Regions from separate parts of the Methylobacterium sp. CB376 genome, predicted to be linked through region 4. Evidence: predicted binding sites of a transcription regulator. Region 4 holds the regulator's gene; each other region holds the start of a gene.
The links. Region 4 encodes PhoB, which activates phosphate uptake and scavenging genes when phosphate is short. Its sites were predicted from a motif close to TGTCATNNANCTGTCAT; they were not measured.
Positions count from the first base shown of each region.

Region 1: a site for PhoB is predicted at 1,945-1,961, ahead of QA634_RS18620 (NAD-glutamate dehydrogenase). Genes of this name have one in related genera too.
Region 2: a site for PhoB is predicted at 3,546-3,562, ahead of QA634_RS19540 (NAD-glutamate dehydrogenase). Genes of this name have one in related genera too.
Region 3: a site for PhoB is predicted at 3,635-3,651, ahead of phnC (phosphonate ABC transporter ATP-binding protein). Genes of this name have one in related genera too.

Region 1 is NZ_CP121648.1:4,119,599-4,124,754, reverse strand. It holds gene QA634_RS18620 (NAD-glutamate dehydrogenase) at 1-1,833, opposite strand, end outside; gene QA634_RS18615 (peroxidase-related enzyme) at 1,964-2,614, shown strand; gene QA634_RS18610 (FIST signal transduction protein) at 2,803-3,960, opposite strand; gene rpmB (50S ribosomal protein L28) at 4,218-4,508, opposite strand; gene QA634_RS18600 (DUF3108 domain-containing protein) at 4,780-5,156, shown strand, end outside.
Region 2 is NZ_CP121648.1:4,314,359-4,319,514, forward strand. It holds gene QA634_RS19525 (NAD(P)/FAD-dependent oxidoreductase) at 1-1,118, shown strand, start outside; gene QA634_RS19530 (aminotransferase-like domain-containing protein) at 1,450-2,841, shown strand; gene QA634_RS19535 (hypothetical protein) at 3,129-3,503, shown strand; gene QA634_RS19540 (NAD-glutamate dehydrogenase) at 3,741-5,156, shown strand, end outside.
Region 3 is NZ_CP121648.1:3,262,128-3,267,283, reverse strand. It holds tRNA gene QA634_RS14830 (tRNA-Sec) at 1-82, opposite strand, end outside; gene selB (selenocysteine-specific translation elongation factor) at 91-2,043, opposite strand; gene QA634_RS14820 (DUF1045 domain-containing protein) at 2,155-2,844, shown strand; gene QA634_RS14815 (acetyltransferase) at 2,841-3,458, shown strand; gene phnC (phosphonate ABC transporter ATP-binding protein) at 3,697-4,515, shown strand; gene phnD (phosphonate ABC transporter substrate-binding protein) at 4,569-5,156, shown strand, end outside.
Region 4 is NZ_CP121648.1:7,334,265-7,339,420, reverse strand. It holds gene pstC (phosphate ABC transporter permease subunit PstC) at 1-182, shown strand, start outside; gene pstA (phosphate ABC transporter permease PstA) at 208-1,122, shown strand; gene pstB (phosphate ABC transporter ATP-binding protein PstB) at 1,164-1,976, shown strand; gene phoU (phosphate signaling complex protein PhoU) at 2,006-2,728, shown strand; gene phoB (phosphate regulon transcriptional regulator PhoB) at 2,753-3,457, shown strand; gene QA634_RS33760 (GcrA family cell cycle regulator) at 3,671-4,198, opposite strand; gene QA634_RS33755 (cell envelope integrity EipB family protein) at 4,716-5,156, shown strand, end outside.

The DNA of each region.
Region 1 (5,156 bases), 3.2 Mb from region 4:
CGGCGCGCCGGGCCGGCCGATCAGGAAGGTGCGCTCGTCGATGACCCGGAACCCGAAATTCTCCAGCACCGGCACCCGATCCGAGAGGGGCAGCGCGCTGCCTTTCGAGAATACCTTGAGGCCGATCCGCGTCTCGGGGTCGCCCGGGTGGCGGTGGAGGTCGACGGCGCGCGGGCGCTCCGCCGTGATCCGCTCCAGGATCGCGATGTCGGACAGGGCCTGAGCGCTGTCGTAGGTCTCCCGGTAGCCCGCCGGGAACGCCTCGGCGTAGTAGGCTCCGAGCGCCCGGGCGCGGCCGCCGTCCATGGCCTCGGCGAGGGCGTCGCGCAGGCCGTCGGCCCAGGTGCGCGAGAGGGCCGTCACCTCGGCCTCGAGCTCGGCCGGATCGATCGCCGGCGGAACCTCCTCGCGGCGGCCGATCACGATGTGGAAGCGGGCGAGCGGCCCCTCCGGATAATCCGGGTAGATCGCCGAGATGTGCCCGCCGAGGCGCATGGCGAGGTGGGCGGCGATTCGCTTCTGCAGGGCCGCGTCGGTGCGGTCCTTCGGCACGAAGACGAGGAGCGAGACGAAGCGGCCGAACTTGTCCGCCCGCGCCAGCACCCGCACCCGCGGGCGCTCGGCCAGGAGCACGATGGCGAGGGCGAAGCGGCGCAGGAGATCGGTGTCGATCTGGAAGAGGTCGTCGCGCGGATAGGTCTCCAGCACGTGCAGGAGCGAGCGGCCGGCATGGCTGGTCGGGTCGAGCCCGGCCTCGGCCACGACGGTCGCGACCTTGCGGCGCAGGTACGGCACCTCCTCGGCCCGGCTCGTGTAGGTGGTGCTCGCGAAGAGCCCGACGATGCGCAGCTCGCCCGCGACGCGCCCGTCGCCCGAGAAGAGCTTGATCCCGACCATGTCGAGGTGGGTGCGGCGATGGACCCGCGAGATCAGGCTTGCCTTGGTGATGATCAGCGCCTCGGGCCGCTCCAGGAAGGCGCGGATCTCGGGTGTCATCGCCACCATGGTGCGGCCGCGGCGCAGCACCTCGACGGAGCCGTCGCGCAGGAGGCCGAGGCCGCTCTCGCGCACACCCCGGTACTCGGCGCCCTCGCCGAGCCGGTACTCGCGCATCCCCAGGAAGGTGAACTGGTCGGCCCGGATGTAGTCGAGGAAGGCGCGGGCCTCCGCGACCTCCTCGGCCGCCACCGGCGGCGGCGCGGATTCGTAGGCGGCGGCGACCGCGTCGAGCCGGGCCAGCATCGCCCGGTGGTCCTGCGTGGAGACCGCCACGTCGGCGTAGACCTGGGCGAGGCCGTCGAGGAGGCCCGCCCGCTCGCCCTCGTCGTCGATCCGGTCGAGATGGATGTGGATGAAGCTCTCGCGGCTCAGCGCGTCGCCGGCTCCCGCGGTGGTCTCGCCCACGAGGCGCAGCAGGGCGCCGTCGGGGCCGCGCTCCACCGCCAGGATCGGGTGGGCGACGAGGCGCGGCTCGTAGCCCCGCGCCACCAGCTCGGCCAGGGTCGAATCGAGCAGGAAGGGCCGGTTCGGATTGATGGCCTCCAGGACGGTGACGTCGCGCCGCCCGCCGTCGCGCTCCACCACCACGTCGTTGAGGCGCAGATCCGCGCCGCTCTCGTCGGGCCGCGCCGCGGCGAGGTGCTGGCGGGCCGCGAGGGCGAGGTCGGCCAGGGTCTCGGGCGCGTAGGCGTTGAGATCCTCGGGCGGGACTCGGCCGAACAGGTCGCGGACGAAGTCGCCGGGCTCCCGGCGGGCCTCCGCCGCCGCGACGGCGGCGGCGATGAGGTCGGTGCGGCTCGCCCGCGCTTCGGGCGTCGCGGTCGACAGGTCCACGGCTCGTCCCTCCCGCCGAGGTGTCAGCGGGCGACGGGTGACATAGACCTCGGCGGCCCGCAACCCTGGCGTCTCGTCCGCGTGCGTTTCCCGATCTATAGCTCAGTCGCGACGACAGGGAGACGACGCGATGGCCGGGGCGAAGCCGAAGAGGAAGGTGGCCAAGGAGGAGGTCGGCGAGCACCCGCGCCTCCAGGAGACCGAGGGCGCCGTGATGGCCCTCGACCTGGAGCCGGCGGCCGAGCTGCCCCCCGACCTCGCCGCCTATTTCGACAAGTGCCGGGAGAAGATCGGCTTCGTGCCGAACGTGCTGCTCGCCTACGCGCACGACGCGGCCAAGCTCGACGCCTTCGTGTCCTTCTACAGCGACCTGATGCTGGCGCCGTCGGGCCTGTCGAAGCTGGAGCGCGAGATGATCGCTGTGGCGGTGTCGAGCGCCAATCGCTGCTACTACTGCCTGACCGCGCACGGGGCGGCGGTGCGCGTGCTCTCGGGCGACCCGGTCCTCGGCGAGATGCTGGTGATGAACTACCGGGCCGCGTCGCTCTCGCCGCGCCACCGGGCGATGCTCGACTTCGCGGTGGCGCTCACCGAGGCGCCCTGGACGGTGGAGGAGGAGGACCGCGAGGCGCTGCGCGATGCCGGCTTCACCGACAAGGACATCTGGGACATCGCGGCGGTGGCGAGCTTCTTCAACATGACGAACCGCATGGCCTCGGCGGTCGACATGCGGCCGAACCGCTCCTACCACGGCGACGCGCGCGCCTTGCCGAAGGTCTGATACGTTTTCCGGAAGATCACTTCCGGAAAACGTATCACAAGCCCGCGCGGCGCCTGAGCGAAGCCCGGGTCCGCCATCGGCGACGGCCCGATGCGTCGGCGTCCCGGGCCGCCGGGATGGCGCGCGGCGAGGAGGGCGCTGCCGGCGCGGCCGCGCGGATCACCCGCGCGCCGGGATGCGGCGCGCCCTCACGCCCGCGACCCCGCCCCGATCGCGATTCCCGTGAAGGTGTGGTTGAGGTGGATCGCCCGGTACTGCTCGCCGAAGGTCTCGAACCCGATCACGTTGTAGCGGCGATAGAGATCGGACAGGCGGTGGCGGACCTGGTGCGACTCGGCGTCGAGCCGGCGCAGCACGCAGTCGAAGCCGATGACGAGGTCGAGGCCGCCGAGCGACGCGTCGAGCCGGGCGAGCTCGTCCCGGGTCGTCGCCACGAGATCCTTGCGGCCGGCCAGCGTCAGCACGACCCCCTCGTCGACCGCGCACAGGAAGCTCAGCGAGCCGTCCGGGTTGAGGCGGTGGATCGAGCGGCAGAAGTAGTCGCCCCCGACCCGCACGGCGAGCGGATTGGCCGCGAACACCGTCGGGGTCAGCATCTCGGGCTGCAGGCCGAGCGCCCGCGCGTACTCGGCCGCGGCCGGCTCGGCGTTGAGCTCGCGCACCGTGCGATGCTCGGCGTCGGTCTGGGTGACCACGAACTTCACCGCCCGCGGCTCCAGGTTGTCGGTCTTGAACACCTGGATCGGGTGGTCGGTCGCCACGATGAGCAGGATCGCCGCGCCGTGATGGACCACCCCGTCGTGGATCAGCGCCGTGTGGGCGAAGGTGAGCGCGTCGCCCGCCGAGCCGCCCACCAGGGGGATCGCGTCGAGGCCGAAGGCGACCGCCGAGGTCACCCGCTCCTCGGCCAGCGTCAGGCTGTCGATGAGCGAGATCGCGAAGCGCTGGCCGTACTCCGCCCCCTCGGTGCCGAGGCGCAGGCGCAGGCTGCGCACGCGGGCCACCGCCGCCTCGACGTCGAGCTGCTCCACGTCGGCGAGCACGGTCGAGACGACCCGGAAGCCCTCGCGCGGGAAGGCGACCGCGACGAGGCCGCGATCGAGGCCGCCCGCCGGGCTGATCTCCCCCGAGGAGGTGCAGCCCGCCACCGGAATGCCCGGGAAGCGGCGCGCCAGCGCCGCCGCGACCGCGTCGGCCCCGTAGGCGGGCGAGAAGAAGACGAGGAGCTGGCCGACCCGCCGCGCGTCGATCGCGTCGGCGATGGCCGCCACGGCCTCCTCGGCCCGGTCCAGCTCCGACCACGCGGTCTGCACGCCGCACAGATGCGCGCGCCCACCCTTCGTCACGGGACGCCTCCCTCAACCCCGGCCGCGAGCGGGCCGATGGATCCCGGCACGGCCGGGCTGTTGGGCGGCACGCTGCGGCAGAACGCGCAGCGCGGCAAGGGCGGCCGCCCCGACACGGCGTCACAGCCGCGATCCCGCCCCGGGCGCGAAGACGCCCCGGACGCGAAGAGCCGCCGGCCCGGGTCGGGCGGCGGCTCTCGATCGGGTGCCCGGGGGCCCCGCCGGCGGCGCGGAACGCCGCGCCCGGCGGGGGCCGCTCAGGCCGCGGCGGCGAGCTTCTTCTCGATCTCGCGCTTCAGCAGGCGCGCGTTCTGCGACAGGTCCTGCTCGCCGGCCTTGACCAGGAAGGCGTCGAGCCCGCCCCGGTGCTCGACCGAGCGCAGGGCGTTGGCCGAGATGCGCAGGCGCACGGAGCGGCCGAGCGTGTCGGAGAGCAGGGTGACGTTGCACAGGTTCGGCAGGAACCGGCGCTTGGTCTTGCGGTTCGAGTGGCTCACCAAGTGGCCGGTGAGCACGGCCTTGCCGGTGAGTTCGCAGCGACGCGACATGGTATCAGTCCTTCACAATCCGATAGGCCACGGGCCGCTTGACGCTCACGCCGGGCGCTGGAACAGCGACCGCGGCGGCGACCGGACCGCGCGAAAGCCAGGAAGGCTCGCGCCTATAGGGGAGAGAGGGCGGTTTCGTCAAGCGTGAGCGGCGTCACGTCCGCGCGCCCGCGGGCGCCGAGACGAAGCGTTAACCTTAAACTCGTCACGATGCCGCGCGATTCCTGCGGATGGCGGGCTCGTCCCGCGTCCCCTCACCACGGTCTGTGCCATGCGTGCCAAGCCCTTCCTCCCGGCCCTCCTCGCCCCGGGCCTGCTGCTCGGGATGGGGCCGGCGGACCCTGCCGCGGCGGCCCGCGCACGGGCGGCCGCGACCGCGGTGACGGTGGATTACGGCATCATGCTGGCCGGCGTGCCGATCGGGACCGCGCAGATGACGGGAGCGATCGAGGGCCAGCGCTACCGGATGGACGTGACGGCCAAGCTCACGGGCCTCGTCGGCGCGATCACCGGCGGCTACGGCTCGGGCCGGGCCTCGGGGGTCGCGGGGTCCGGGCGCCCGATCCCCGGCACCTTCGCGGTGTCCTCGCACTCGTCGAGCACCTCGATCACCGTCCGGATGGCGCTGGCGCGGGGCAACGTGGTCGC
Region 2 (5,156 bases), 3.0 Mb from region 4:
ATGGTTGCTCCTGGGGCAACGGTGCCCAGTACAATGCCGGGACCTCGCTGCCGATGTCCTATCCGGGGGTGATGTGGCGTGCGCTGAGATGGCTTGCTGACAGGAATGGACCCGTACATCTCGCTGCTCGAGAGCTTCCTCGGAATATCGGATGGCTCCTGCGTTTCATTGAGACGGGTTCTCCGAAGAGATGGGAGAAAACATACACTGCTCTCAACGCGCTTAATGCGCCGTGCTCCGATCTATACAAAGACCTGCTGGGCGATGACGAATGGACTAAAATCTTCCGACCTAGCGGTGCTCTTCATGTCTATCGAGAGTCCACGCGCGGCCGACTCGACGATCAAATCGAGCGGTTGCGGATGAGCCACGGGGCCACCTTTGAGAAAATTTCCGCTGAAGACATCCGGCAACTAGAACCGAACCTGTCCAAGGACTATCAGCGCGGCGTCTACTTTCCGGGCAGCGGTTACGTTGATTCTCCTGTGGCGCTAGTGGAGCGCTTAAATGCACGCGCTACATCATTCGACACGAAGGTGCAGCACGCGCGCGTCTTGTCCATTGAGCCGGGATCGGAGGCTGTGACGCTCCATACAACGTTGGGTTCTCATCGCTGCGACTTGATCGTCATTGCCGCCGGCATCGCCAGTCGTGATTTGGCGAGAAGCCTCGGCGTATACTTGTCCATGGCGAGTGAGCGAGGCTACCATGTGGCGCTGTCGGATGTCGCTGGCGCGATCAGCCGCCCCGTCACCGACACGGCTTCAGCCTTTGTCGCGACTCCGCTCTCAGAAGAGTTGAGAGTGGTCGGCATAGCGGAATTCGACAAGGCCGACGCGCCTATCAGGAGTAGTCAGACGGACAAGCTTCTCGTGGCAGCCCGCCGTATGATACCGGACCTTCAAGTCAGTACGGTGCGACATTGGATGGGCATCCGTCCATCCACTCCGGACAGCCTACCCATTATAGGACCGCATCCGAAGCACACCGCCATCCTGTTCGCGACAGGGCACGGTCACCTGGGGATCAGCGGGGCGCCTATGACGGCTGCCTTGATTTCCGACATCGTCGCGGGCCGGCGCCCTCGCATCCCACTCGCGCCGTACGGCGTCAGGTAGGTGTGGGGGCGACTGCGGGGCGGCCGCGCAAATCTCCTGCGAAACGACTGAACAAGCGCTTCACTTTCAACGCTTTGACCTGGTACATGTACCGCACTGCCCCTTCTTGCATCAGGCCTGATCAATGTCAATGTGGAGTTCGGTTGCCGCGTTCCTCCTGTGTTCACGGATTGAAGCCGTGTATCCCAGAGATCGTGGTGAAAGAGTGTCTCAGCCGCGCCACTGGTGCCACCTGCCTGAACCCATACGAACGAAGAGCTAATTCGTTGGTCACACGCGGTCGCTAGAGTCGGACCTACGGTTGATAGATCAGCGCAAGGAAAATTGCTTCATGGCCTCGGAGAAGACCAAGTTTTTCGGCTGGCTGCCCCGGGAGCTGTCGTCGGAAGGTCCGCGCTACCTTGCTCTGGTAAATGCGCTTGAGCAGGACGTCGTGGAGAACCGTCTAGTCGACGGCTCGCGCCTCCCGCCGCACCGTGAACTGGCTGCGCAGATCGGATTATCAGTTGGTACTGTCAGCAAAGCATATCAAGAGGCGGAGCAACGGGGCATCGTCAGCAGCCATGTCGGGCAGGGGACTTTTGTGCGCAGGCGCGCATCGACCGTCCCAATCGGCGCGGCCGCGCCGCAAGCCGTGAACATGGCCCTCAATGTGCCAGCTCATGGTCGCGAGGCGGATGTTCTCTCTGGGCTCCTGAGCGATGTCTACCGTCCCCAAGAACTAGCGCCACTACTCGATTATCATCCCCATTCAGGCATCGGGCATCATCGCGAAGTCATTGCCCGCTCCATTTCGGATGATGCGTTCAGCGTTGATCCCGCGCTGCTGTATCTGTGCAACGGCGCTCAGCATGCCCTCGACATTGCCGTGCGTCTCGTGGCACAGCCAGGCGACAAGATACTCGTCGATCGGCTCACCTACTCGGGCTTCAAGGCGATCGCAGTCGCGAACTCACTCACGCTCGTGCCGGTTGATCTTGATGATGAAGGCACCGATCCTGACGCCTTGGAGGCAGCGTGCCGGCTTTCTGGTGCCCGCGTCTATTACTCTATGCCGACTCTACAAAGTCCGACAGCGCGGACCATGAGTCTCCAGCGACGAAAGCGCATTGCCGAATTGGCCGAAAAACTTGACCTCCTCATTATTGAGGACGACGTCTACAGTTTCTTCTATCCTGAAAGGCCGCTTCCGATCGCGGCGCTCGTGCCCGAAAGAAGTTTCTATGCAACGTCTTATTCTAAGTGTGTCGCACCGGGTTTTCGGCTCGGAACACTCTCGGTTCCTCCCGCGTTCAAGGGTCGGGCTGAATTATTTGTCCACGCCTCCTCATGGTTCGCTGCACCCATCTTGGGTGACCTGGCGGTTCGTCTTCTCGAGAGCGGCAGGCTCGATGAGCTGATTCGTGAGCGGAGGCGGCAGGCAACCGAGCGGTATCGTCTCTTCGCGAAGTTCTTTCCGTTTGTGGAGAAGCTGGACAATCCCCCTTTCTACGCCTGGCTGCCCTTGCCGCAGGAATGGTCCGCATCGCGTTTCACTTCGGCGGCACGCGGGCAGGGCATCCTCGTAACGCCTCCGACCGCCTCCACTGTTGATGACGACGATCCGGGCGCCGTTCGCGTGTGCCTAGGTGCGCCAGACGATCTAAGCGAGCTTTCCGGTGCTCTCTCCATCCTTAGCGAGATCCTTGCTCGGCCACCTCTGAGCGTCTTCTCTGTCGCTTGAACTTGATAATAGGCAGCGAAGAGGCGCCAATGATTTTTACTGTCGAGAGGTGTCGAAGGCGAGTGCAACCACTCCGTCGTTATTTCGGACGGCTGACTTGAGAATTTGAGCGTGCGCTTAGTGGCTCGCGCTTCAAAATTCAGAAGCGATGAATGTCATGTTGTGCGTCGCGGTTGTTTGAAATCTGAGCGCGTCAAAGGCCATCGGAGTTTACGACTGCCATGCAAATCCGCAACGATGGGGCGAATGCACGCCTCCTCGATTGTCCCGGCTTTATAGGCGCCCCAATGGATGTGCTGCACGAATATGCGCGCGGGGAGATCGAGAGCGTGGAACGGACGGTCGGTCGCTGCGGCGAAGGTGACGGTGCGGCGGATCCCGCGCGTCTCGTGATCGGGGTAGGCACCTATCGCCTCGGCATAATCGAGATCGGTGCCCGCTCGACCCGGGGCAGCCAGCTTTACATGGACGACACTGTCGGTGCGCCGGGCGAGGCGGGCGACGTCGTTGCGGCTGAGACCGACTGGGCGTCGGTCAAATCGCTTGCTACCGCGCTCGACGAGCCTCCGGATTTCTCCCGACCGATCTTCCTGAAAAGCGTGCGTTGTGGTGCTTGGGATCTGGCTGCTTGCCGGGTGGCGCGGGCACGTCCCGCTTGCTGAGACAGCGCGAGCAGAAATGATGAAGTAATCCGTGCGGGTCCAATGACGATTTCATTAAAATTGGAAAATCTGAGTTATGTGGACGGTGCGAGCCTACCCGTCTCTGATGGAGCGATCCGAACCATTTTATCGTTATTTCCGATTAATCGTACGTCACGAGCTAGAAAAAAAACGCTGTGTGTTGCGCATCGATATTGATACTTGTTGGTGCGCTCACGATCCGAATGGGGAAGAGCTGTGACACGTGAGACCACCCCCGTACTGCCGTCCTCTGACGCAGAGAATGCCTGCACCGGCCTCATCAAGACGGCCGCCGAAGCGGTCACGCGAGCAGGTGGGCGGGGAGGCTTCGTGCGTGACCTGTTCGGACGGGTGCCCCCGGAGGATCTGACCTCTTATCCCGCCGCGGTGCTCGCCGACCTCGCCTGCGACGCTCGCGCTTTCCTGGCTGAGCCCCGACGGCCGGGCGATCCGGCGCGGCTGCGGCTGCGCGATGCCACGATCGAGCGCAGCGCCCAGCCATGTGAGATCACCGTGATTGAGGTGATCAACGACAACCGTCCTTACCTGCTCGACTCGACGCTGGCCGCGCTGACTGAGCACGGCCTGACCCCTGACTTCGTGGCCCACCCGATCCTTGGCGTCGAGCGCGACGCGGGCGGCGCCCTCGTCCGGGTCGTCGGCGAGACCACGGCCGAGGCACACGGCGGGCTCGCCCGCGAGAGCCTGATCCACATCCATCTCGACCGGATCGAGGGGGCGGCGCGGGAGCGGCTGGAGGCCGAGCTCGGCGAGGTTTACCGCGACGTAGCGCTGGTGAGTGACGACGCTGAGGCGATGCGCGTCCGCCTCGCCGCTCTGTCTGCAGGCATCGGGCAAGGGTCCCCGCTGCTCTCGGAGGTCGAGACGATTGAGGCGCGCGCCTTCCTCGACTGGCTCGCGGACGGCCATTTCACCCTGCTCGGCATGCAGGAACACGGCATTGCGGGTGAGACGTACTCGCTGGTGCCCGAGTCTAGCCTCGGCGTGCTGCGTGATCGCGGCGCGGCAGTGCTGCGGCCCGGTCCCGGCTGGATCGACTACACTCCGGAGATCCTCACCTTCCTGCAGGAGCCGCAGGCGCTCATCATCACCAAGGCCAGCGCTAAGGCGCGAGTGCACCGAGCGGGCTACCTCGACTACATCGGGATCAAGCTGTTCTCAGCGGACGGCAAGCTGTCTGGCGAGGTGCGGGTGGTGGGTCTGTTCACGGCCTCCGCTTACGCCAATCCCGCCCACGAGGTGCCGATCCTGCGCCGCAAGGCGGCGGCGGCGGCCGATCGCGCTGGCCTCGACCCTACGAGCCATGCAGGGCGCAGCCTGCTCGCGGTGCTGGAGACCTATCCGCGCGACGAACTGTTTCAGATCGACCTCGACCGGCTGACCCACTTCACCCTGGCGATTGCAAGCCTTGCCGATCGGCCGCGCCTGCGTGTGCTGTCGCGACCGGATCAGTTTGGCCGCTTCGTCTCACTGCTCGTCTACGTGCCGAAAGACCGCTACGACTCGACTGTGCGCGCCCGGATCGGTGCCCACCTCGCCGAGACTTACGGCGGCCATCTCTCCGCGGCCTACCCGGATTTCCCTGAGGGGCCGCTGGCGCGAACCCACTAC
Region 3 (5,156 bases), 3.6 Mb from region 4:
GATGGGAATCGAACCCACCGCACGCTGTTCGCGTGCCGCTGGTTTTGAAGACCAGGAGGGCCACCAGACCCCGATCGCCTCCGAGGGGGGTTATGGGGAGGAGGAGGGGCGAGGTCCAGCCTCGGCCTGAAGGAGCACGCGCCGGTCGCCCAGGCGGCGGGTGAACCGCACGGCGTCGAGGTGCTCCAGCAGCGGGATCGAGAACTTGCGCGAGATCCCCAGCAGCGCTCCGGCCTCGCGCGCCAGGAAGCCGTCCTGACCGGCGAAGGCCCGGGCGAGGGCCTGCTTGGCCGCCTCGACCGCCTCCCGGTGGAACAGGATCGTGCGGCGCTGGACCCGGTCGGCGGCGCGGATCAGCGTGCCGGAGCGGACGAGGTGGTTCAGTGCCTCCCGGCGGCGGGGATCGCGCCCGGCGGCCTCGGCCTCGTCGGGCGGCGTCAGGCCGGCCCGCCGGAAGCTCTCGGCGAGACCGCGCACCAGCGCCGGCTCCTGGCGCTGCGGGTCGAACGCGGCCGCGCGGACGAGGTCGCGGTCGCGCACCGCCCGCCCCGCCGCCACGAGGTCGCGCAGGATCGCCGCCGCCACCGCCTCGCCGGTGCGCAGCGCGGTCGCGAGGCGCGCGTGGCTGATCCCGTGCTCCAGCGGATGGGCGCGGTGATGGGCGTCCAGCGCCGCCAGCGCCTCGCTCCGCAGGGCGTCCCGGACCTCCGCGCCGAGGACGCGCTCGCCGATCGCCTCGGCGCCGAGGCCGACGAGGTGGCGGCGGACGCGCTCGGGCGCGATGCCGACGAGGCGCGACAGGTCGGCGAGCGTCGCGCCCGCCCGGCCCGCCGCGGCGAGGCGGGCGCGCAGGATCTCGGCCGGCCGCCCCTCCGCGAGCCTGCGCAGCTCCGCGAGGCCGGCCGCGTCGCGCCGCCGGCGCCGGCGCGAGGCCGGGTCGAGCACCACGCCGCCGCCGAGGGTGAGGGGAGGGGCGTCCGAGCGCAGCAGGAACGGCTCGCGCGCCGGCAGGGCGACCGCTTCCTCGGCGTGGAGCTGCGCCGGCGCCGTCTCCCCGGGATCGAGCGCGTCGCGGTCGAGGAGGCGCAGGCGCACCGGGACGTCGGCCGTGCCGGCGAGGAGCCGCAGCCGCGCCCCGCCCGCCAGGGGCACCGGGGCCTCCCGCAGCAAGGTGAGCGACACGTCGAGCCAGCGGCTCGGGACGAGGTAGCCGGGGGGGGCGAGGACCTGCCCGCGGCGCAGCTGCGCGAGGTCGATGCCGCGCAGGGCCACGGCGACCCGGCGCCCCGGCTCGGCCGCCTGGACCGGCCGCCCGTGGCTCTGGAGGGCGCGCACCGCGCCCTCGATGCCCTCCGGCGCGACCGCGACCGCGTCGCCGAGCGCGAGGCGCCCGCGCCGCAGCGTGCCGGTGACGACCGCGCCGAAGCCCGCACGGGGGAAGACGCGGTCGATCGGCAGGACGGGGCAGCCGTCATCCGGGCTCGGGGGCACCTCGCCCAGCAGGTCGGCGAGGTGCCCCGCGAGGTCGGCGAGGCCCTCCTCGCGCAGCACCGACGTCCGCACGATGCGCACCGCGAGGCCGGACGCGGCGGCGAGCGCGCCCACCTCCGCGGCCCGGGCCGCCGCCTCCGAGTCCGTGACGAGGTCGCACTTCGTCAACGCGACGACGCCCCGGCCCACGCCGATCAGGCGGGCGATGGCGAGGTGTTCGAGGGTCTGCGGCTTGATGCCCTCGCGGGCATCGACCGCGAGCAGGATCGCGCGCAGGCCGGTCGCCCCGGCGATCATCGCCCGCACGAACCGCTCGTGGCCGGGCAGGTCGACGAGGTCGATCTCGCCCCCCGGCACCCGCAGCAGGGCGAAGCCGGGGACGATCGAGACCCCGCGCTCGCGCTCCTCCTTGAGCCGGTCCGTGTCGGTGCCGGTGAGGGCGCGCACCAGCGCCGTCTTGCCGTGATCGACGTGGCCGATCACCCCGACGACCAGCGCCCGCCCGGCCGGCTCGGCCGCCGCGCGCTGCCCCCGCTCCCCGGGCCTGCCCATGCTCCACGCCCCCGCGTCCCCCGCGCCCCCATCCCGCAACCTCGCCACGGAACCTCGTCACGGAACCGTCATCCGACCGTGATGAACCCGTCCGGAACGCTCGCCGGAGGGATGGTCGTGACCGAGTCGTGCCGCTACGCGCTCTACTACACGGCCCCGCCCGGCTCCGGGCTGGCCCGGTTCGGCTGCGGCGTCCTCGGCTATGACACCGCGACCGGCGCGCCGGTTCCGCGGCACGACGGGTTCGCGGACGCGCAGGACGTGACCCGCGCGCCGAGCCGCTACGGCTTCCACGCGACCTTGAAGGCGCCGATGCGCCTCGCCCCGGGCGTCGCCGAGGCGGATCTGGTCGCGGCCGCGGCGGCGCTGGCGGCGTGGCACCCGCCGGTTCCCGTCGGGCGGCTCGTCGTCGCGACGCTCGGCGCCTTCACGGCCCTGGTGCCGGACGAGGCGCCGCCGGCGCTCGGCCTGTTCGCGGCCGAGTGCGTCGCCGCCCTCGACCCCCTGCGCGCGCCGCTCAGCGAGGCGGAGCGGGCGCGCCGCCGCCCGGAGCGCCTGGACGCGCGCGAGCGGGCGCTCCTCGACCGCTGGGGCTACCCCCACGTCTTCGAGCGCTTCCGCTTCCACATGACGCTGACGGACGCCCTGCCGGAGGAGGACCGCGCGCCCTGGCACGCGCGGCTCGCGGCGGCCTACGGGCCGGGCGAGCCGCTGACCCTCGACGCCGTCACGGTGCTGCGGCAGGACGGGGATGCCCCGTTCCGGGTGCTGCGGCGCATTCCCCTCGGAGACCCCGCATGACCAAGCGCCTCGGGCCGGAGCCCCTCGTCGATCCCACCGCCGCGATCGTGGCGAGCCGCCTCGGCCGCTACACCGAGGTCGGGGCCCGCACCCGCCTGACCGAGACCGAGATGGGGGACTATTCCTACATCGTGAACGACGGCGAGGTGATCGCGACGCGGATCGGCAAGTTCTGCTCGATCGCCGCGATGGTGCGGATCAACCCGGGCAATCACCCGATGGAGCGCGCCTCCCAGGCGCATTTCACCTATCGGGCGAGCCAGTACTGGCCGGAGGAGGCGGACGAGGCCGCCTTCTTCGACCGGCGCCGGGCGCTGCCGGTGGAGATCGGCCACGACGTCTGGATCGGCCACGGCGCCATCGTCCTGCCGGGCCGCCGGATCGGCACCGGGGCGGTGGTGGGGGCGGGCGCGGTCGTGACCCGCGACGTGCCCGCCTACGCGATCGCGGTCGGCAACCCGGCCCGCCTCCTGCGCCGGCGCTTCCCCGAGGCGGTCGCCGAGCGCCTGCGGGCCCTGGCGTGGTGGGACTGGGACCACGAGCGGCTGCGCGCCGCCCTGCCGGATTTCCGTGCCCTGCCGGTCGAGGACTTCCTGGCCCGCCACGGGGGCTGATCCGGGATCCGGCCGATCCAAGCGGATCCCGGATCACGCGCCCGCGCGGCGCGGGAGCGAGGCCGGCATCCGCGATCCCGAAGCGACCGATCGGATCGGGTATCAAACCGCCGCGGCGGGCCTCGCCGCCGGGACGCGGCCGCAAGAATCCGCGAGAGCCCCCCGGCGGCAGCGGCTGTCATTCAACTGTCGCCAAACCGGCGTTTACGTCCCGCGTACGGCAACAGCGGACGGATTGATGCTCGTCGTCGAGAACCTCACGCGCCAATACGGTGACCGCCGCGCGGTGGATGCGATCTCCCTGCGCATCGAGCGCGGCAGCTTCGTGGGCGTGATCGGTCGCTCCGGCGCGGGCAAGTCGACCCTGCTGCGGATGCTGAACCGCCTCGTCGATCCGAGCGAGGGCCGCATCCTGTTCGACGGGCGCGACGTGACGGCCCTGAAGGGGCGGGCCCTGCGCCAGTGGCGCGGGCGCTGCGCCATGATCTTCCAGCAGTTCAACCTCGTCGGCCGGCTCGACGTGCTGACGAACGTGCTGATGGGCCGGCTCAACCACGTGTCGTCCGCCCGCGCCCTCCTGCGGCTGTGGCCCGAGGAGGACAAGGCGCTCGCCCTCGCGGCGCTGGAGAATTTCGACATGGGCGCCTACGCGGCGAACCGCGCCGACGCCCTCTCGGGCGGGCAGCAGCAGCGCGTGGCGATCGCCCGCGCCCTGGTCCAGGAGCCCGAGATCATCCTGGCCGACGAGCCGGTCGCCTCCCTCGACCCGCGCAACACGCGCCTGGTCATGGACGCGCTGGCCGAGGCCAATACGCGGTACGGGATCACGGTCCTGTGCAACCTGCACTCCCTCGACCTGGCGCGCGCCTATTGCGACCGCCTGGTCGGCCTCTCGGCGGGGCGCCTCGTCTTCGACGGGCGCGCCTTGGACCTGACCGAGGCCGTGGCGCAGGACCTCTACGGCCTGGAGGCCGGCGAGGTGATGGACCGGCCGCCCGCGACACCCCTCCCGGAGCCGGGCCCCGCCCTGGCGCCGCCGGCACCGGTCGGCGCCTGACGCGACCCGATGCGGGCCGCCGGCCCGTGGAGAATGATGGAAGGACGGACACGATGCTGACCCGACGCACCCTCGTCGGCGCCCTGACGGCGCTTGCCTGCTTCACCCTCCCGGCCGCCGCGCAGGACTGGAAGGCCAAGTATCCGGAACTGACGCTCGGCGTGATTCCGATCGAGAACGCGTCGGGCACCGCCGACCGCTACACGCCGCTCGCCGATTACCTCTCGAAGGAACTCGGCGTGCCGGTGAAGCTGCGCGTCGCCAACGACTACGCGGCGGTGATCGAGGGCCAGCGCGCCGGCAACATCCAGATCGGCTTCTACGGCCCGGCCGCCTTCGCCCGCGCGGTCATCACCGGCGTGAAGGTCGAGCCGATCGTCAACCAGAAGCACGATAGCGGCGCCTCCGGCTACTACTCGGTCATCTACGTCAAGGCGGACAGCCCCTACAAGACGCTCGCCGACCTGAAGGGCAAGAACCTCGCGCTGGTCGACCCCAACTCGACCTCGGGCAACCAGGCGCCGCGCTTCTTCATGCAGAAGGCGGGCTACGACGTCGACAAGTTCTTCGGCAAGACGTTCTTCGCCGGCAGCCACGAGAACTCGGTGCTGGCCCTGATCCAGGGCACCTCGGACGCCTCC
Region 4 (5,156 bases):
GCCTGTCGCCCTCGATCTTCGACCCGGGCTCGACCATCGCGTCGCGCATCGCCAACGAGTTCAACGAGGCGGACGGGATGCAGCTGCACGCCCTGCTGGCGCTCGGCTGCATCCTGTTCGTCGTCACCTTCATCGTCCTCATCGTGGCCCGGCTGCTCGTGCGCCGCGTGAAGGTCGCCTGATCCCGCCCGACGGAGCTCTGATGCCATGGACGCCCGGACCACCCTCGCCACGGCAGGCCAGGCCGCGACCGCCGAACCGGCGCGCCAAGCCTGGGGCCGCGTCCGCGCCGGCCGGCGCACCGCCGACCGGCTGCTGATCATCCTCTGCACGGCGGCGACGGCGCTCGGCGCGATCGTGCTGGGCTCGATCCTGCTGATGCTGATCGTCGAGGGCCTGCGCGGCCTCTCGCCGACCCTGTTCACCGAGGTGACGCCGGGTCCCGGCTCGGAGGGGGGCGGGATCGCCAACGCCATCCTCGGCAGCCTGGTCATGACGCTGATCGGCATCGTGGTGGCGACCCCGGTCGGGGTGCTCGCCGGCACCTACCTCGCCGAGTACGGGCGCACGGCCAAGCTCGCCGACGCGATCCGGTTCCTGAACGACATCCTGCTCTCGGCGCCCTCGATCCTGATCGGCCTCTTCGTCTACACGGTGATGGTGCGCACCATGGGCGGCTACTCGGGCTGGGCCGGCGGCGTGGCGCTCGCCATCATCGCGACGCCGGTGATCGTGCGCACCACCGAGGACATGCTGCGCCTCGTGCCGGGCTCCCTGCGCGAGGCCGGCGCGGCCCTGGGCGCGCCGCCCTCGATCGTGATCCGCGCCGTCACCTGGAAGGCCGCGCAGGCCGGCATCGTCACCGGCATCCTGCTCGCCCTGGCGCGCATCGCGGGCGAGACGGCGCCGCTCCTTTTCACGGCGCTCAACAACAATTCCTGGTTCAGCCCCAACCTGATGGGCGGCGTCGCCAACCTCCCGGTGATGATCTACCAATTCGCCCTCTCGCCCTACGAGAACTGGCGCCAACTCGCCTGGGCGGGCGCCCTGCTGATCACCGTGACCATCCTGGGCCTGTCGATCGCGGCCCGCCTGTTCCTGCGCGGCGGCAGGGGCCGCTGAGACCGCGCCGCCCCCCGCCGACGATCCTCCGGAGAACCCCGATGAGCGCCTCCGCCACCGCCGCACCGGTCGTCAAATCCGGCGCGGCCGACGAGACCGCCCCGGTCCGCCTCGCGGTCAAGAACCTCAACTTCTACTACGGGACCTTCCAGGGCCTGAAGAACATCAACCTCGACTTCCACGACCGGCAGGTCACCGCGCTGATCGGGCCGTCGGGCTGCGGCAAGTCCACGCTGCTGCGCACCTTCAACCGGATCTACTCGCTCTATCCCGACCAGCGGGCGGAGGGCGAGATCCTGCTCGACGGGCGCAACATCCTCGACCCGGCGATCGACCTGAACGAGCTGCGCGCCCGCGTCGGCATGGTGTTCCAGAAGCCGACGCCCTTCCCGATGTCGATCTACGACAACATCGCCTTCGGCATCCGGCTCTACGAGCGGCTCGGCAGGGCCGACCTCGACCAGCGCGTCGAGGAGGCCCTGCGCAAGGCCGCCCTCTGGGACGAGGTCAAGGATAAGCTCAAGCAATCCGGCATGGGCCTGTCGGGCGGCCAGCAGCAGCGCCTCTGCATCGCCCGCACGGTCGCCCAAAAGCCCGAGGTGATCCTGTTCGACGAGCCGACCTCGGCCCTCGACCCGATCTCGACCGGCCGCATCGAGGAGCTGCTGGAGCAGCTGCGCGGGGAATTCACCATCGCGATCGTCACCCACAACATGCAGCAGGCGGCCCGCATCTCGCAGTTCACGGCCTTCATGTATCTCGGCGAGCTGATCGAGTTCGGGCCGACGAACCGGCTGTTCATGACTCCGACCAAGCGCCAGACCCAGGACTACATCACCGGCCGGTTCGGCTGACCCTCCCCCTTGCGAGCAGGACGAGCGCCATGTCGGATCACATCGTCAGTTCCTACGACGCGGACCTGCAGAACCTGCGCCGCAGCATCGCCGAGATGGGCGGGATCGCCGAGAAGATGATGGCGGATGCGGCGACCGCCCTGGTGCGCCGCGACGGCACCCTGGCCCAGAGCGTGATCGCGGCGGATGCCCGCCTCGACGGGCTCCAGCGCGAGATCGAGGAGCGGGCGATCCTGCTCATCGCCAAGCGCCAGCCGATGGCGATCGACCTGCGCGAGACGATCTCGGCGATCCGCGTCTCCGGCGACCTCGAGCGGATCGGCGACCTCGCCAAGAACATCGCCAAGCGGGTGGTGGCGATCAGCGATCAGCCCCAGCTCCAGAAGGTGGTGGTCGGCGTCCAGCACATGAGCGACCTCGTGCAGGAGCAGCTCAAGGACGTGCTCGACGCCTACGCGACCCAGGACGTCGCCGTGGCCCTCGACGTCTGGGCGCGCGACGGCGGCATCGACGCGCTCTACACGTCCCTGTTCCGCGAGCTCCTCACCTACATGATGGAGGATCCGCGCAACATCAGCTTCTGCACGCACCTCCTGTTCTGCGCCAAGAACGTGGAGCGGATCGGCGACCACACCACCAACATCGCCGAGACGATCCACTACCTCGTCAGCGGCGAGACGCTGCCGACCGAGCGCCCGAAGAACGACCGGTCGAGCTTCGCCACGGTGGCGCCGCCGGCGCCGGAGGCGTGACCGGACCGGAGACCCGCATTGTCGATGAGCACGAGGATCCTGATCGTCGAGGATGAGGAGCCGCTGACGCTCCTGCTCCGCTACAACCTCGAAGCCGAGGGCTTCACGGTGGATGCCGTGGCCCGCGGCGACGAGGCGGATATCCGCCTGCGCGAGCAGGTGCCGGACCTCGTCCTCCTCGACTGGATGGTGCCGGGGCTGTCGGGCATCGAGCTCTGCCGCCGGATCCGGGCGCGCCGGGAGACCGAGCGGCTGCCGGTCATCATGCTCACCGCCCGCGGCGAGGAGGGCGACCGGGTGCGCGGCCTCGCCACCGGCGCCGACGACTACATCGTGAAGCCCTTCTCGGTGCCGGAGCTGCTGGCGCGGGTGCGGGCGCTGCTGCGCCGCGCCAAGCCGGCCCACGTGGCGCATCTCCTGGTGGCGGGCGACATCGAGCTCGACCGGGTCAGCCACCGGGTGCGGCGCGAGGGGCGGGAGCTGCATCTCGGCCCGACCGAGTTCAAGCTGCTCGAATTCCTGATGCAGAGCCCGGGCCGGGTCTTCTCCCGCGAGCAGCTCCTCGACGGCGTCTGGGGCCACGACGTCTACATCGACGAGCGCACGGTCGACGTGCATATCGGCCGGCTGCGCAAGGCGATCAACCGGCCGCGCCGCCCCGACCCGATCCGCACCGTGCGCGGCTCGGGCTACTCCTTCGACGAGATGTTCGCGAACGGCGCCTCCTGAGCGCCCCGGCCGCATCGAGGCCCGGCATCGGCGGACGGCATCGCGGCGGCGTCGGCCGCGAGGGTCCGCCCTGCGCGCGGCGACGGCACGCTTGACCCTCCCAGGACGACCCTCCCAGGACGCGATCCCGGCAGGATCGCGCCGCGCAGGCCCGCCGGGGCCTCGCCGCCGGGTCGTCGCCGCCGAACCGGTGACGGGTTCGGCGAACGGGGCTCAGCGGAAGGCCACGACCCGCCGGTCGCTGCGCTTGCGCTCGGTCGCCGGCTGGTAGGCGATGCGCGCGTGGTGGGTGCAGTAGGGCAGGCCCGTGATCGAGCGGGCGCCGCAGAAGCGGAAATCGGGCGAGGCCGGGTCGCCCATGGGCCAGCGGCACATGAACTCGCGCAGCTCCATGATCGTCACCCGCTCCGAGAGCGGCAGCGCCGCCTCCGCCGACGGCGGGGGCTCGGCGCGCACCAGCGCCAGCGAGGCCGGCGCGGGCGCCACCATGGTCGGGACCGGCGCCTGGGCGGGCGGGCGCTCCTCCTCGCTCGGCGCGCGGCTGCGCGGCACCGGCGCGGGCGCCCCGTTCGACTTCAGCACCCGGCCGGCCAAGCCGAGCCGATGCACCTTTCCGATCACCGCATTGCGCGAGACGCCGCCGATCTCGGCCGCGATCTGGCTCGCGCTGCGCCCCTCTCCCCACAGCCGCTTCAGGAGTTCGACCCGTTCCTTCGTCCAGCTCGGGCCCGCATCCGTCATCGCCGCCTCCGAATTCCCCCACCCATCAGCGGCAAGGACGCACGCAGCCGTCTGCGTTCGGCCGTGCGACCGCGCGTCCAGTGCCTCTCTGCTGCTGATGATCGCCGCTTCGTGACAGCGCTTGCGACGGGGGTGAACCTACAGGAGCGGCCGTTCTCCGCGCAAGAGTCCCACGGCCCCGCCGGACCCGTTTTCCCCGCGCCGGGCCGGGTTCGCGCAGGGCCGCGGACTGGGGGGAGAGGCGCCCGGCGGGGTCCCCTCCGGGGGGGCGGCGAGGCCAGGAAATCCACAGCGTATCAACAGCTTGTCACGCGCCGGGGCGGGCGCGCGCCGGCGCCCCGAGGCGGCCGCCGCGCACTCCGCGGGCGGCCCCGGAGGGCCCGCCCCGGGCGAGGGCGAGCGGGACAGAGTGGCATCCGCGCCACGCTGCATCCCGTGCGAGAGGTCGCGTTGCCCGGGCGGCGCCCTGCACCTATGGTTCCGCCCCGGGCCGCGCGTGCCCGACACGGGAAATTCCATGCGGACACTCCTCGCGTCCCTGCTGCCGCTCGTCGTTCTCCTGCCCACCGGTCTCGCGGCGGAGCCGGCCGGGGGGATCCGCCTCGCCCCGCACCGGGCGGTCTACGACCTCTCGCTCCTGCGCAGCACCGGCGCCCGCGCGGTCGAGAGCGCGCGCGGGCGCATCGTCTTCGATTTCTCCGGGGATCCCTGCAAGGGCTGGGCGCTCCAGTACCGTCAGGTGACGGTGCTGGAGAGCGCCGAGAGCGGCGCGCGCACCTCGGACCTGCGCAACAACACCTTCGAGAGCGGCGACGGCAAGGCCTTCCATTTCCGCACGCAATCCGACCTGAACGGCAGCGAGCAGCCGGCGGTGGCGGGCGATGCCGAGCGCGACGAGAAGGGCCTCGCCGTCACCCTCAAGCAGCCGCAGCGGGCCCGGGTGAGCGCGCCGGGCGAG